Regions from separate parts of the Bacillus mexicanus genome, predicted to be linked through region 3. Evidence: riboswitches for the same ligand, from Rfam matches in the RefSeq annotation. Region 3 holds a riboswitch; each other region holds the start of a gene.
The links. Region 3 has a riboswitch for S-adenosylmethionine ahead of metE (5-methyltetrahydropteroyltriglutamate--homocysteine S-methyltransferase). Riboswitches for the same ligand answer to the same signal wherever they lie in the genome.

Region 1: linked by a shared signal. The riboswitch ahead of AAGG74_RS13555 (5-methyltetrahydropteroyltriglutamate--homocysteine S-methyltransferase) and the one ahead of metE (5-methyltetrahydropteroyltriglutamate--homocysteine S-methyltransferase) in region 3 are both predicted to bind S-adenosylmethionine.
Region 2: linked by a shared signal. The riboswitch ahead of metK (methionine adenosyltransferase) and the one ahead of metE (5-methyltetrahydropteroyltriglutamate--homocysteine S-methyltransferase) in region 3 are both predicted to bind S-adenosylmethionine.
Region 4: linked by a shared signal. The riboswitch ahead of AAGG74_RS05915 (phosphoadenylyl-sulfate reductase) and the one ahead of metE (5-methyltetrahydropteroyltriglutamate--homocysteine S-methyltransferase) in region 3 are both predicted to bind S-adenosylmethionine.

What each region holds. Positions count from the first base shown of each region.
Region 1 covers NZ_JBCEYV010000002.1:766,368-769,473, reverse strand. Annotated here, with positions in the region: purine riboswitch at 66-167, opposite strand; gene AAGG74_RS13555 (5-methyltetrahydropteroyltriglutamate--homocysteine S-methyltransferase) at 419-1,555, opposite strand; SAM riboswitch class I at 1,632-1,738, opposite strand; gene AAGG74_RS13550 (5-methyltetrahydropteroyltriglutamate--homocysteine S-methyltransferase) at 1,806-2,939, opposite strand; SAM riboswitch class I at 3,023-3,106, opposite strand, start outside.
Region 2 covers NZ_JBCEYV010000001.1:23,288-26,393, reverse strand. Annotated here, with positions in the region: gene metK (methionine adenosyltransferase) at 37-1,239, opposite strand; SAM riboswitch class I at 1,407-1,545, opposite strand; gene pckA (phosphoenolpyruvate carboxykinase (ATP)) at 1,744-3,106, shown strand, end outside.
Region 3 covers NZ_JBCEYV010000001.1:1,344,964-1,348,069, forward strand. Annotated here, with positions in the region: gene rsbRB (RsbT co-antagonist RsbRB) at 1-364, opposite strand, end outside; gene AAGG74_RS07120 (S8 family peptidase) at 583-1,542, shown strand; SAM riboswitch class I at 1,673-1,828, shown strand; gene metE (5-methyltetrahydropteroyltriglutamate--homocysteine S-methyltransferase) at 1,956-3,106, shown strand, end outside.
Region 4 covers NZ_JBCEYV010000001.1:1,115,283-1,118,388, forward strand. Annotated here, with positions in the region: gene sat (sulfate adenylyltransferase) at 1-157, opposite strand, end outside; gene cysP (sulfate permease) at 206-1,270, opposite strand; gene AAGG74_RS05915 (phosphoadenylyl-sulfate reductase) at 1,282-1,983, opposite strand; SAM riboswitch class I at 2,147-2,252, opposite strand; gene pyrE (orotate phosphoribosyltransferase) at 2,397-3,029, opposite strand; gene pyrF (orotidine-5'-phosphate decarboxylase) at 3,026-3,106, opposite strand, start outside.

The DNA.
Region 1 (3,106 bases), on a different contig from region 3:
GGAAATACAGAAAGTGTGAAAAATAAGAGCAAACAGAAAAGAACTTGTCCTTTTCAACTCGTTCAAATTTAATCAAACTTTCTTGTAGTCTAGTTTTTTACGGTTACTAGGTAGAAACAATCAGACCATATTACTGATTATATACAAGAATGTCTTTTTCTAAGATGATAGCAGTATTTTATCCTTTCATTTTTTGAAAATCAACCTTTTTAACTTTTTTCACAATAATAAAATTAATATTGCGGCATGAGAAAATAAAGGAATAACACGTTCGTGTGTCATCCATTTCATGCAGTCAATTTGTTTGCAGATTTTGCTCTGTCTGATTTTGATAAGAGCCGTGTGCCACTCAGGATGGTGCAACAGCTGAAAAAAAACACACTTGCTCCGCAATGGAATCAAGTGTGTTTTTCTTTGCTTATTTCCAAACATCGTTAGCGATTTCAACCACATGGCGGAGCTTCGCCCACTGCTGTTCTTCAGTCAGCTTGTTGCCTTCTTCAGTTGAAGCGAATCCGCATTGCGGGCTGAGGCAAAGCTGGTCTAAGCCTACATAACGAGACGCTTCTTCGATCCGGCGTTTCACATCATCCGGGTGTTCAAGCTCACCGAATTTAGATGTCACTAAGCCAAGGACTAGTTGAAGGTCAGGCCGTTTTACGTAACGGAGCGGCTCAAATCCGCCGGAGCGTGAATCATCATACTCTAAGAAAAGCCCGTCAAGATTCAAGCCGTCAAAAATGGTTTCAGCTGCTGCGTCATAGCCGCCTTCCGCTGTCCAAGTGGACTGGAAGTTGCCGCGGCAAATATGCATGGTGACTGTCAGGTCATCCGGACGGTCTGCAATCGCGTCATTAATCGATTTCGCAAACAGCTGGCGTAGCTCATCAGGTGTTGTTCCGAACGCTTCGATTTGTTTTAAGCCTTTTTCTGATAAGAAAACAGCCCATGCTGTATCATCAAGCTGGAGGTAACGGCAGCCTCTGTCATAAAACGCTTGAATCGCTTTTTTATATGCTTGGGACACATCGTGCTGGAAAAGGTGATAGTCGTTTTTGTATGCACCCTTTTCCAGTTTTCCGCGGAAAAACAGCATATTCGGGCTCGGAATCGTCATCTTAGGCGTCGCATCACCGGCAATACTATGGAGAAATGAGTAATCTTCGAGCATTGGGTGAGTTGAAAAGTCGATATCGCCTGTGACTTTAATGCCGCGTGCTTTTGTTTGTACGTTATGGAATTGAATCCCTTGCTCAGGAGTAAACGGCTCAACGCCATCCAAATTTTCCAGAAAATCAAAGTGCCACCATGCTCTGCGGAATTCACCGTCTGTCACGACGTTCAGGCCGGTTTCCTTCTGTTTTTCCACGATGCGGATGATTTCATCATTTTCGATTTGGCGAAGCTGCTCAGCCGTTATATCGCCGGCCGCTTTTTGCAGCCGCGCTTTTTTAACGGGCTCTGATCTCAGCAAGCTTCCGACTTGATCCGCGCGAAACGGCGGTTTTTTTCTTTGAAGTGATTTTTGTTCTGCGGGTGTTTTTTGTTGTGGCATGTTGTCCATTCCTTCTTTCCATTCAAATATAAAAAGCTCTTCCTTGGGATAAGGAAGAGCTTGTCTGACAATCTCAACCTTATCTTCAAGAACAATCATTGTTCTAAAGGATTTAGCACCATTCTGTTAAACAGCGGTTGCCGGGTATCGCAGGGCCAGTCCCTCCACCTCTCTTGATAAGGAAAACCTTTTATGAAATTTTCTGATATTATCTATTATTCACACATTTTCTGATTCTGTCAATGATAGATTATCTCCACACATCATTGGCGATGTTGATGACATGACGCAGCTTCGCCCATTGCTGCTCCTCTGTCAAAAGATTGCCTTCTTCTGTAGAGGCGAAACCGCATTGCGGGCTGAGGCACAGCTGATCCAGGCTGACAAAGCGCGCGGCTTCATGAATTCGGCGTTTCACATCTTCAGGATTTTCAAGCTCGCCGTATTTCGATGTAATCAAACCGAGCACAATGTGCAGATCCTTGCGCTTCACAAAACGGAGAGGATCAAAGTTTCCAGAGCGGTCATCATCGTATTCCAAGAACAGTCCATCCAAGTGTAAGCCGTCCAAAATCGTTTCTGCAACAGCATCATAGCCTCCTGATGCCGCCCAAGTTGAACGGAAGTTGCCCCGGCAAATGTGCATCGTGATTGTTAAATCATCAGGCCGGTCTGCCACTGCCTCGTTAATCGTTTTGGCGAACAAGGCAGGCAATGTTTCTGGATCGCCGCCGAGTGCCCGGACAACTTCTCTGCCTTTTTCCTCAAAGAAAAGGGACCATGACGTATCATCAAGCTGAAGGTAACGGCATCCGGCATCATAAAAGGCTTTGATTGCTTTTTTGTACGCTTGGGCCAGATCATGAAAGTATTCCTCTTGGTCGTCATAAACTTTTTTATCCGCCTTTTCACCAAAAAACAGCATATTCGGGCTCGGAATCGTCAGTTTTGGTGTCGCATCTCCAGCAATTTCTTGTAAAAATCGATAATCAGCAAGCGCTGGGTGATCCGTAAAATCGAGTTTTCCCGTCACTTTGATGCTGCGTGCTTTTGTTTTTGCATTGTGGAACTGAATTCCTTCCGCCGGAATAAACGGTTCCACTCCGTCAAGCCCCTCCAGGAAATCATAATGCCACCAAGAACGGCGGAATTCCCCATCAGTTACCACTTCAAGGCCAATTTCTTTTTGCTTGTCTACAATCCGGATGATTTCTTGATTTTCGATTTCACGAAGCTGTTCTGCTGTGACCTTGCCGGCCGCTTTCTTCTGCCGTGCTTCTTTCACCGGAACAGATCGCAGTAAACTGCCAACATGATCGGCACGGAAGGGAGCGCTGTGTTGTTTTGCTGGTTTTTGTCCCGCACCATTTGTTTGTTGAGCCATGTCATTCGCCTCTTTTCTGAAATGTGTTGAACATAAAAAAGCTCTTCCTTCGAGTAAGGAAGAGCTTGAATGATCAAATCTCCGCCTCATCTGCAAGAACGCAATGTTCTAAAGGATTTAGCACCATTCTGTTGTGAAACAGCGGTTGCCGGGTATCATAGGGCCAG
Region 2 (3,106 bases), 1.3 Mb from region 3:
AAAAGGAAAGCCGCTTACCAGTAAGCGGCTATAAAATTATTCTCCTAACGCTTCTTTACGCAGCTGCTCCGCCTTGTCTGTACGTTCCCACGGAAGATCAACATCGTGGCGTCCAAAGTGGCCGTATGCAGCAGTTTGTTTGTAGATCGGACGGCGTAAATCAAGCATTTTGATAATGCCGGCAGGTCGTAAATCAAAGTTATTGCGAACAACTTCAATCAGTTTTTCCTCAGAAGCTTTTCCGGAACCGAAAGTGTTGATTGAGATTGACACGGGCTGAGCAACACCGATCGCGTAAGCAAGCTGCACTTCGCAAGAATCTGCCAGCTCAGCCGCAACGATGTTTTTTGCAACATATCTTGCTGCATATGCAGCAGAACGGTCTACCTTCGTCGCATCCTTACCTGAGAACGCGCCGCCGCCGTGGCGTGCATAGCCGCCATACGTATCAACGATGATTTTGCGTCCTGTAAGTCCAGCATCCCCTTGAGGCCCTCCGATAACGAAACGTCCTGTAGGGTTGATGAAATATTTTGTTTCCTCATCAATCAGCTCTTCAGGAACAACCGGGTTGATCACATGTTCTTTAATGTTACGCTGGATTTGCTCAAGCGTAATTTCAGGGTGATGCTGAGTTGAAATGACAATCGCGTCAATGCGAACAGGTTTGTTCTGTTCATCGTACTCAACTGTTACCTGTGTTTTGCCGTCAGGGCGAAGGTACGGAAGAATATCTTCTTTACGGACTTCACTGAGGCGGCGGGCCAATTTATGAGCAAGTGAAATTGGAAGAGGCATTAGCTCTTTCGTTTCGTTGCACGCATAACCGAACATTAAACCTTGGTCACCCGCACCGATCGCTTCAATTTCTTCGTCGCTCATTGTGCCTTCACGGGCTTCAAGCGCTTGGTCTACACCCATCGCAATATCAGCAGATTGCTCGTCAATTGATGTTAAAACTGCACAAGTTTCCGCATCAAATCCGTATTTCGCACGTGTGTATCCGATCTCTTTAATGGTTTGGCGAACGGTTTTCGGAATGTCAACATACGTAGATGTTGTGATCTCTCCGCTGACAAGAACTAAGCCAGTTGTCACAGATGTTTCACAAGCAACACGCGCGTTAGGGTCTTTCTTTAAAATTTCATCTAAAATGCTGTCAGAAATCTGGTCACAGATTTTATCCGGATGCCCCTCCGTAACAGATTCTGATGTAAATAAACGACGATTTTTACTCATGATTTGCTTCCTCCTGCACAAGGCCTCCCGAAAGACCTTGTATATATGATACGGAACTCGCTCCCTCTTATACAATGAAACGTTATATTAGAGAATGTAAATTGGCATATTTATGAAATAAAAAAACCTTTTCCATCGAGGAAAGGGTTTGGTCTTTGTGCCTTTCACTCTTATCGCTCAAGGAATCATACAACCTTGCAACAGGTTAGCACCTTGGTTGTCTCACACAATTGAACATAATAAATAACAGAGAAACCGGTTGCTGGGCTTCATAGGGCCTGTCCCTCCGCCAGCTCGGGATAAGAGTATCCGCTCAATGAAATATCTTATCGTAAAAAGGTTTGCAATGTCAATATGATTCAAAAGAAATAGGCGCCTATATCAAGGGAAAAGATTGGAATATGCATACACAAAAAACGATAAATAGTATAGACTATTTAAAAATATATGTTATACTAATTCACAATTAGCAAAACACAAAAAAACGATAAAGGAAGGTTTCATATGAACTCAGTTGATTTGACCGCTGATTTACAAGCATTATTAACAAGTCCAAATGTGTGTCATAATTTATCAGCAGCACAGCTTACAGAAAAAGTATTATCCCGCAACGAAGGCATTTTAACTTCTACGGGTGCTGTCCGGGCGACAACAGGGGCTTATACGGGACGTTCACCTAAAGACAAATTTATCGTGGCGGAAGAAAGCACGAAACATAAGGTCGATTGGGGTCCGGTGAATCAGCCGATTTCAGAAGAAGCATTTGAGCGGCTGTACGCGAAAGTCGTCAGCTATCTGAAGCAGCGAGATGAGCTGTTCGTTTTCGAAGGATTTGCCGGAGCAGACGAAAAATACAGGCTGCCGATCACCGTCGTAAATGAGTTCGCATGGCACAATTTATTCGCCAGACAGCTGTTTATCCGCCCGGAAGGCAATGATAAGAAAACAGTTGAACAGCCGTTTACGATTCTTTCTGCACCACATTTCAAAGCAGATTCAAAAACAGACGGCACACATTCCGAAACGTTTATTATTGTCTCTTTCGAAAAGCGCACGATCTTAATCGGCGGAACAGAGTATGCTGGGGAAATGAAAAAATCGATTTTCTCCATTATGAATTTCCTGCTCCCTGAAAGAAATATTCTATCCATGCACTGCTCCGCCAATGTCGGTGAGACAGGTGATGTCGCCCTTTTCTTCGGATTGTCTGGCACAGGTAAAACCACCCTTTCAGCCGATGCTGATCGCAAGCTGATCGGCGACGATGAACACGGCTGGTCTGACACAGGCGTCTTTAATATTGAAGGCGGGTGCTACGCTAAATGTATTCATTTAAGCAAGGAAAAAGAGCCTCAGATTTTTAATGCGATCCGCTTTGGGTCTGTTCTCGAGAATGTTGTTGTGGATGAAGGTACGCGGGAAGCCAATTATGATGATTCCTTCTATACTGAAAACACGCGGGCGGCTTATCCGATTCATATGATTGACAACATTGTAACTCCGAGCATGGCAGGCCACCCGTCAGCGATTGTATTTTTGACGGCTGATGCATTCGGAGTGCTGCCGCCGATCAGCAAGCTGACGAAAGAACAGGCGATGTACCATTTCTTGAGCGGCTATACGAGCAAGCTAGCTGGAACCGAACGCGGTGTGACGTCTCCTGAGACGACGTTTTCCACATGCTTCGGCTCACCGTTTTTACCGCTTCCTGCTCACGTCTACGCTGAAATGCTCGGCCAAAAGATCGATGAACACGGCGCAGACGTTTTCTTGGTCAATACCGGCTGGACCGGCGGCGGCTACGGCACAGGCGAACGCATGAAGCTTTCTTACACGAGAGCGATGGTCAAAGCAGCGATTGAAGGCA
Region 3 (3,106 bases):
CCGATTCAAACGCCGATTCGTTTTCTTCTGCAAACTTCTCAAAATACTTCGTATATAATCTCCGATTTCTCATAAACTCCCGAATGACATACTGAACCGGAGTATTAAGATGCTTTTGATCGTCCGTCAGCTCAATGACCCACTCTTGAAATTCTTCGAGAAATTGTTTTTCCGGTAAAACATACATGTAGTTCAAATGTCGGTAAAATTCTCTATCCTGCTCTTTCAATTCTTCCGTTACTGACGCATTATGTAAGGCGTAAAGCGAATTCGGATCGCTTTCCTCCATTGTATCAATCCATTCCTCGGCCATTTGTTCCACATGCTCTGAAAAAAATGCATATAATTTTTCATTCAGTTTCATCACAATGCTCCTTTCCCTAACATTATTATAACTTGACCGACGGCTGAATCCCAGTCATACATATTAAAGCTGTTTTTTTGAAAATAATTGATTATTTCGACGGGATCCTATTTTTTCAAAATGATTCAAATGACTCTGTCTGAACGATTGTTTTTTTCATATAATAGGAGGTAACACCCTTGTATCCACTTGAAAGCATAAAAAAGGAGGGCTTTTTTATGAATGGTGAAATCCGCTTGATCCCGTATGTGACCAATGAGCAGATCATGGATGTAAACGAGCTTCCTGAGGGCATTAAAGTGATTAAGGCGCCAGAAATGTGGGCAAAAGGGGTAAAAGGAAAAAATGTAAAAATCGCTATATTGGACACTGGATGCGACGCAAGCCATCCTGATTTAAAAACCCAAATCATCGGCGGAAAGAATTTTACGGATGACGACGGCGGCAAGGAAGATGCAATTACCGACTACAACGGACACGGCACACACGTCGCCGGAACTGTTGCAGCCAATGATTCAAACGGCGGGATTTCTGGAGTTGCCCCTGAGGCAAGCCTGTTGATTGTGAAGGTTCTCGGTGGTGAAAACGGCAGCGGACAGTACGAATGGATTATTAACGGCATTAACTATGCTGTAGAACAGAAAGTCGATATTATCTCAATGTCTCTTGGCGGACCAACCGATGTACCTGAGCTGAAAGAAGCGGTGAAAAATGCCGTTAAAAGCGGAGTGCTCATCGTTTGCGCAGCGGGGAATGAAGGTGACGGCGACGAACGCACAGAAGAGCTTTCCTACCCTGCGGCATATAATGAAGTCATTGCAGTTGGATCTGTTTCCGTAGCGCGTAAATTATCAGAATTTTCAAACGCTAATAAGGAAATTGATCTTGTCGCTCCGGGTGAACAAATATTATCTACCCTCCCTAACAAAAAGTACGGTAAGCTTACCGGCACATCAATGGCTGCCCCCCATGTCAGCGGAGCGCTCGCTTTAATCAAAAGCTTTGAGGAAGAAGCATTTCAACGAAAGCTATCTGAATCTGAGGTTTATGCACAGCTGATCCGCAGAACATTTCCGCTTGATATTGCTAAAACGCTGGCAGGCAATGGATTCCTGTATTTAACTGTTCTAGATGAGCTTGCAGAACAGGCAGAGCAATCACATTTGCTGACCCTATAAAATTATTTTTCTTATATAATATAATGAAAATACTGTAAAATATTTTTTCGATTCTATGTTGACAGTGAATTTGGATTCCTGTTAAGATTACCAACAAATGATTTAACTTTTAAAAAATTCATAACATTTTCTCTTATCGAGAGTTGGGCGAGGGATTGGCCTTTTGACCCCAACAGCAACCGACCGTAATTCCATTGTGAAATGGGGCGCACTGCTTTTCGCGCCGAGACTGATGTCTCATAAGGCACGGTGCTAATTCCATCAGATTGTGTCTGAGAGATGAGAGAGGCAGTGTTTTACGTAGAAAAGCCTCTTTCTCTCATGGGAAAGAGGCTTTTTGTTGTGAGAAAACCTCTTAGCAGCCTGTATCCGCGGGTTAACGAGAGTGTTTTACATATAAAGGAGGAGAAACAATGACAACCATCAAAACATCGAATGTAGGGTTTCCAAGAATCGGACTGAACAGAGAATGGAAAAAAGCGCTTGAAGCGTATTGGAAAGGCAGCAATGATAAAGATACGTTTTTAAAGCAAATCGACGACCTGTTTTTATCTGCCGTAAAAACACAAATTGACCAGCAGATTGATGTTGTGCCTGTTTCTGATTTCACACAGTATGATCATGTACTCGACACAGCAGTCAGCTTCAACTGGATACCGAAACGATTCAGACATTTGACTGACGCTACCGATACATACTTCGCTATTGCCCGCGGAATAAAAGATGCCGTGTCCAGTGAAATGACAAAATGGTTTAATACAAACTACCATTACATCGTTCCTGAATATGACGAAAGCATTGAGTTCCGGCTGACACGAAACAAACAGCTCACAGATTACCGCAGGATCAAACAGGAATACGGTATTGAGACAAAACCGGTGATTGTCGGCCCTTATACGTTTGTCACGCTTGCCAAAGGCTATAAACCATCTGAAGCAAAAGCAATCCAAAAACGCCTTGTCCCGTTATATGCACAGCTGTTAAAAGAGCTTGAGGAAGAAGGCGTTAAATGGGTTCAAATTGATGAGCCGGCGCTTGTTACAGCTTCTAGCGAGGATGTCCGTAGCGCAAAAGAATTATTTGAAAGCATAACAAGCGAGCTTTCCTCCTTGAATGTGCTTTTGCAAACGTATTTTGATTCTGTTGATGCTTATGAAGAGCTGATCTCTTACCCGGTACAGGGAATTGGCCTTGATTTCGTCCACGATAAAGGCAGAAATCTGGAACAGCTCAAAACACACGGTTTTCCGACAGACAAAGTGCTGGCAGCCGGCGTGATTGACGGACGCAACATTTGGAAAGCGGATCTTGATGAACGTCTCGATGCCATTCTCCATATACTCAGCATTGCTAAAGTGGATGAACTGTGGATTCAGCCTTCCAGCAGCCTGCTGCATGTGCCTGTAGCGAAACACCCTGACGAGCATTTGGAGAAGGATTTACTGAATGGATTATCCTACGCAAAAGAAAAGCTAGCCGAGCTGACAGCTTTGAAAGAAGGTTTAGTATCAGGAAAAGCGGCGATCAGTGAGCAAATTCAGCAGGCGCAAGCTGATATTCAAGC
Region 4 (3,106 bases), 230 kb from region 3:
TAAAGAAGCCTTCGATCGGGCTGTATGCGCCGATCCCCATTAATTCCAAATCTGCGAAAGAAATTAAATCAAGTTCAATTTCTTTTTGAATACCGCTCACATCATATGATTCATCTACTCTGTTTACTAATGTTCCTCCGTGTGGTGCTAAGCTCATAATATCAATTTCCTCCTAGTTTACTTATAGATTAACTCAGATTAATGGTCAGATTCCCCCGCCTTGTTCGTGGACAGTGCGTCTCTCTTTGCGAATGGCCTTTGTCAGGCTGATGGCACCGCCTGCCGCTAAAAGCACACTTACCATAATAAAGATTGAATAATAATCACCTTTTAAAAACAAAGATACAAGAAGATAAGAAATCGATAAGGATAAAAACGGAGATACAATCCATACCTTCAGCATCGTTTGAACGACTTGTTTATGAAACACGTTCGGGCCGTTTTTGGCCATGCCGATTCCGATAATTGATGATGACGTGACTTGCGCTAAAGGCACCGGCATCCCAAATACAGAACTGATGATCACCAGTCCGGCACCTGTACCGGATAAGAGAATGCCTTCGCCTTTTGCGAATCTCGTAATTTTCTTCCCGTTTGTCTCTAATACCCGCCGGCCTAATAACAGCGCGCCAAGAGCAACAAAAATTCCCCCGTACAAGGTTCCTTTCGCCACATCAAGCACACCGGCCGCAACTAATGGGCCAACGGCATTTGCAACATTGTTCATGCCGGCAGAAAATGCTTCGAAAAATCCGGCACCTAACAAAACAATGCCAAGGATTTTTTGCTTTTTAGAAGATTTAATTTCAATTTTAAAATAACGAAACAGCTTAGATACGAAATAAGTGAAAGCGAAGGCGAACAGCGGGACAACAATCCAAAACGACACAATGACCAAAATTTTGTTTACAAACAATACTTTGTAAGCCACTCCCACTCCGACAACAGCACCGACTGTTACTTCGCTTGTCGATAAAGGAATGCCAAGAAGATTAGCCGTAAAAAGCGAAAGCGCAGCGGCTCCAATAATGATGCAAACAATCGTCAGTGTAATCGTCTGTTCGGGGATAATCCCGGAGCTGATGGTTTTGACGACCTCGCCTCCGCCAATGACCGCCCCTGACAGTACGCCGACTGCACACAGGATTAAAGCGTAGGTTTTTCTTTTGACGGCTCCAGAGCCATAAGCGACTCCCATCGAAGCCGCTGCACCGCTCGCGCCAATATTCATTGCGAAAAACAAGCTAAATAAAATAGCGGCTAGTTCCATTTTCCAGCTCCTTATTCATGCAGTCCGCATTCTGTTTTCGCCATACCATTCCATCTGCCTGAACGTAAATCCTCTGCGGTAAAAGCAGGCGCCGTACAAGGCGCACAGCCAATACTTGGATATCCTTGGTCATGAAGCGGATTGTAGTCCAGCTCATTCCGGGATGTGTATCTCCATATGTCTTTCCAAGTCCAATGGATGAGCGGGCATACTTTTACTGATTTGAATTTTTCATCTTTGTTTAAGAAGTTCGTATTGGCGCGGCTCGGTCCTTGATCGCGGCGCAGACCAGACAGCCAAGCTGGATGTCCTGAAAGCGCCTCTCGTAAAGGAACGATCTTTCTAAGATAGCAGCACTGATTCGGCTCTCTTTCCCACAATTTGTCCCCATGTTCTTCGGCTTGTTCCTCAAGGGTAAGGTCTGGTTTTTTCAAAATGATATTAAGACCCGGATAACGCTCTTTCACTCGCTCAATCGTTTCATAGGTTTCTTTAAAATGAAGCCCTGTATCAAGGAACACAATCTCTGCGTCTTTTTTCACTTTATAAATTAAGTCAATGAGAACGATCCCCTCAATTCCGAAACTGCAGGCATAAACAAGCTCATTGCCATAATGGCCGTATGCCCATTTTAAAACTGACAGCGCTCCTTTATAAGGATCGTCTTCGGGAAATGTAATCGTTGGTTCTTCCCAATTATCATACGTTAACATTTCTCATTCCTCCTTTCGGAGACAAACAAACAGTAGCTTTCTGCCGGTTGTCTTTTCCCATTTGTAATGTGATGTGCGGCTGCTGTTATGACAGACAGCCTTTCTTCCTCTTAAAACAAAAAACTTTCAATCCGGCGGAAAGAAAGACAGGAACAGCATACAGCCCTTATCTTTCAAAATGGATTCATTTTGCTGGAAGTAGCACCTTACAAACTATTGCAGGTTGCCGGGCTTCATAGGTCCAGTCCCTCAGCCGCTCTTGATAAGTTTTTAGATTTGTAGTAAATTTTAGCACAATTCTAACATAAGTCAACCCGACTTTTTTGATAGGATTAATAAAAAAACAGACCCATAGGCCTGTTTTCAATCACATCAAGGTTTTGAACCCTTTGTATATCATCAAAATTTATTTTTTACTTTTTAAACCAATCTTTTGACTCGGGATTTCGTTTCCACGTTTTCAGCTTTTCCAGATCGTCTGACTGAATCTTTCCGTTTTCGAGCGCGACCTCTGTGAGCGTATCATAATCCGTCAAAGAGTAGTATGGCAGTTCTGCTTTTGTGAAGGCTTCCTGCGCTTTAGGGAGACCGTACGTAAAGATGGAGACGACACCGAGCACTTCACAGCCAGCCGCTTGCAAAGCTGCCGCAGCTTCAAGTACGCTTCCCCCTGTGGAGATTAAATCTTCAATCACGACCGTTTTTTGCCCTTTTTGCACTGCCCCCTCAATCTGATTGCCTTTTCCGTGCGCTTTCGGTTTGCTTCTCACATAACACATCGGCAAATGTAAACGGTCAGCCGCTAGAGCAGCATGAGGAATACCGGCTGTTGCTGTTCCCGCAATCATTTCAGCTTCAGGAAAATGCTCTTCGACAAGCTTGCTGATGCCTGCGGCGACATCATTTCTGACCTCAGGGAATGATAGCGTCAGACGGTTGTCACAGTAGATTGGCGATAAAATACCGCTTGCCCACGTAAATGGCTCGTTTGGGCGTAAAAATACAGCTTGGATGTCTAATAGATGTTTTGCGATGGTTTGTTTCATTGTTTGATTCCCTCCCATTCGAGTCTGACAGCTTCATAAGCTTTTACCGGGTCTTTCGCTTTTGTAATTGAGCGTCC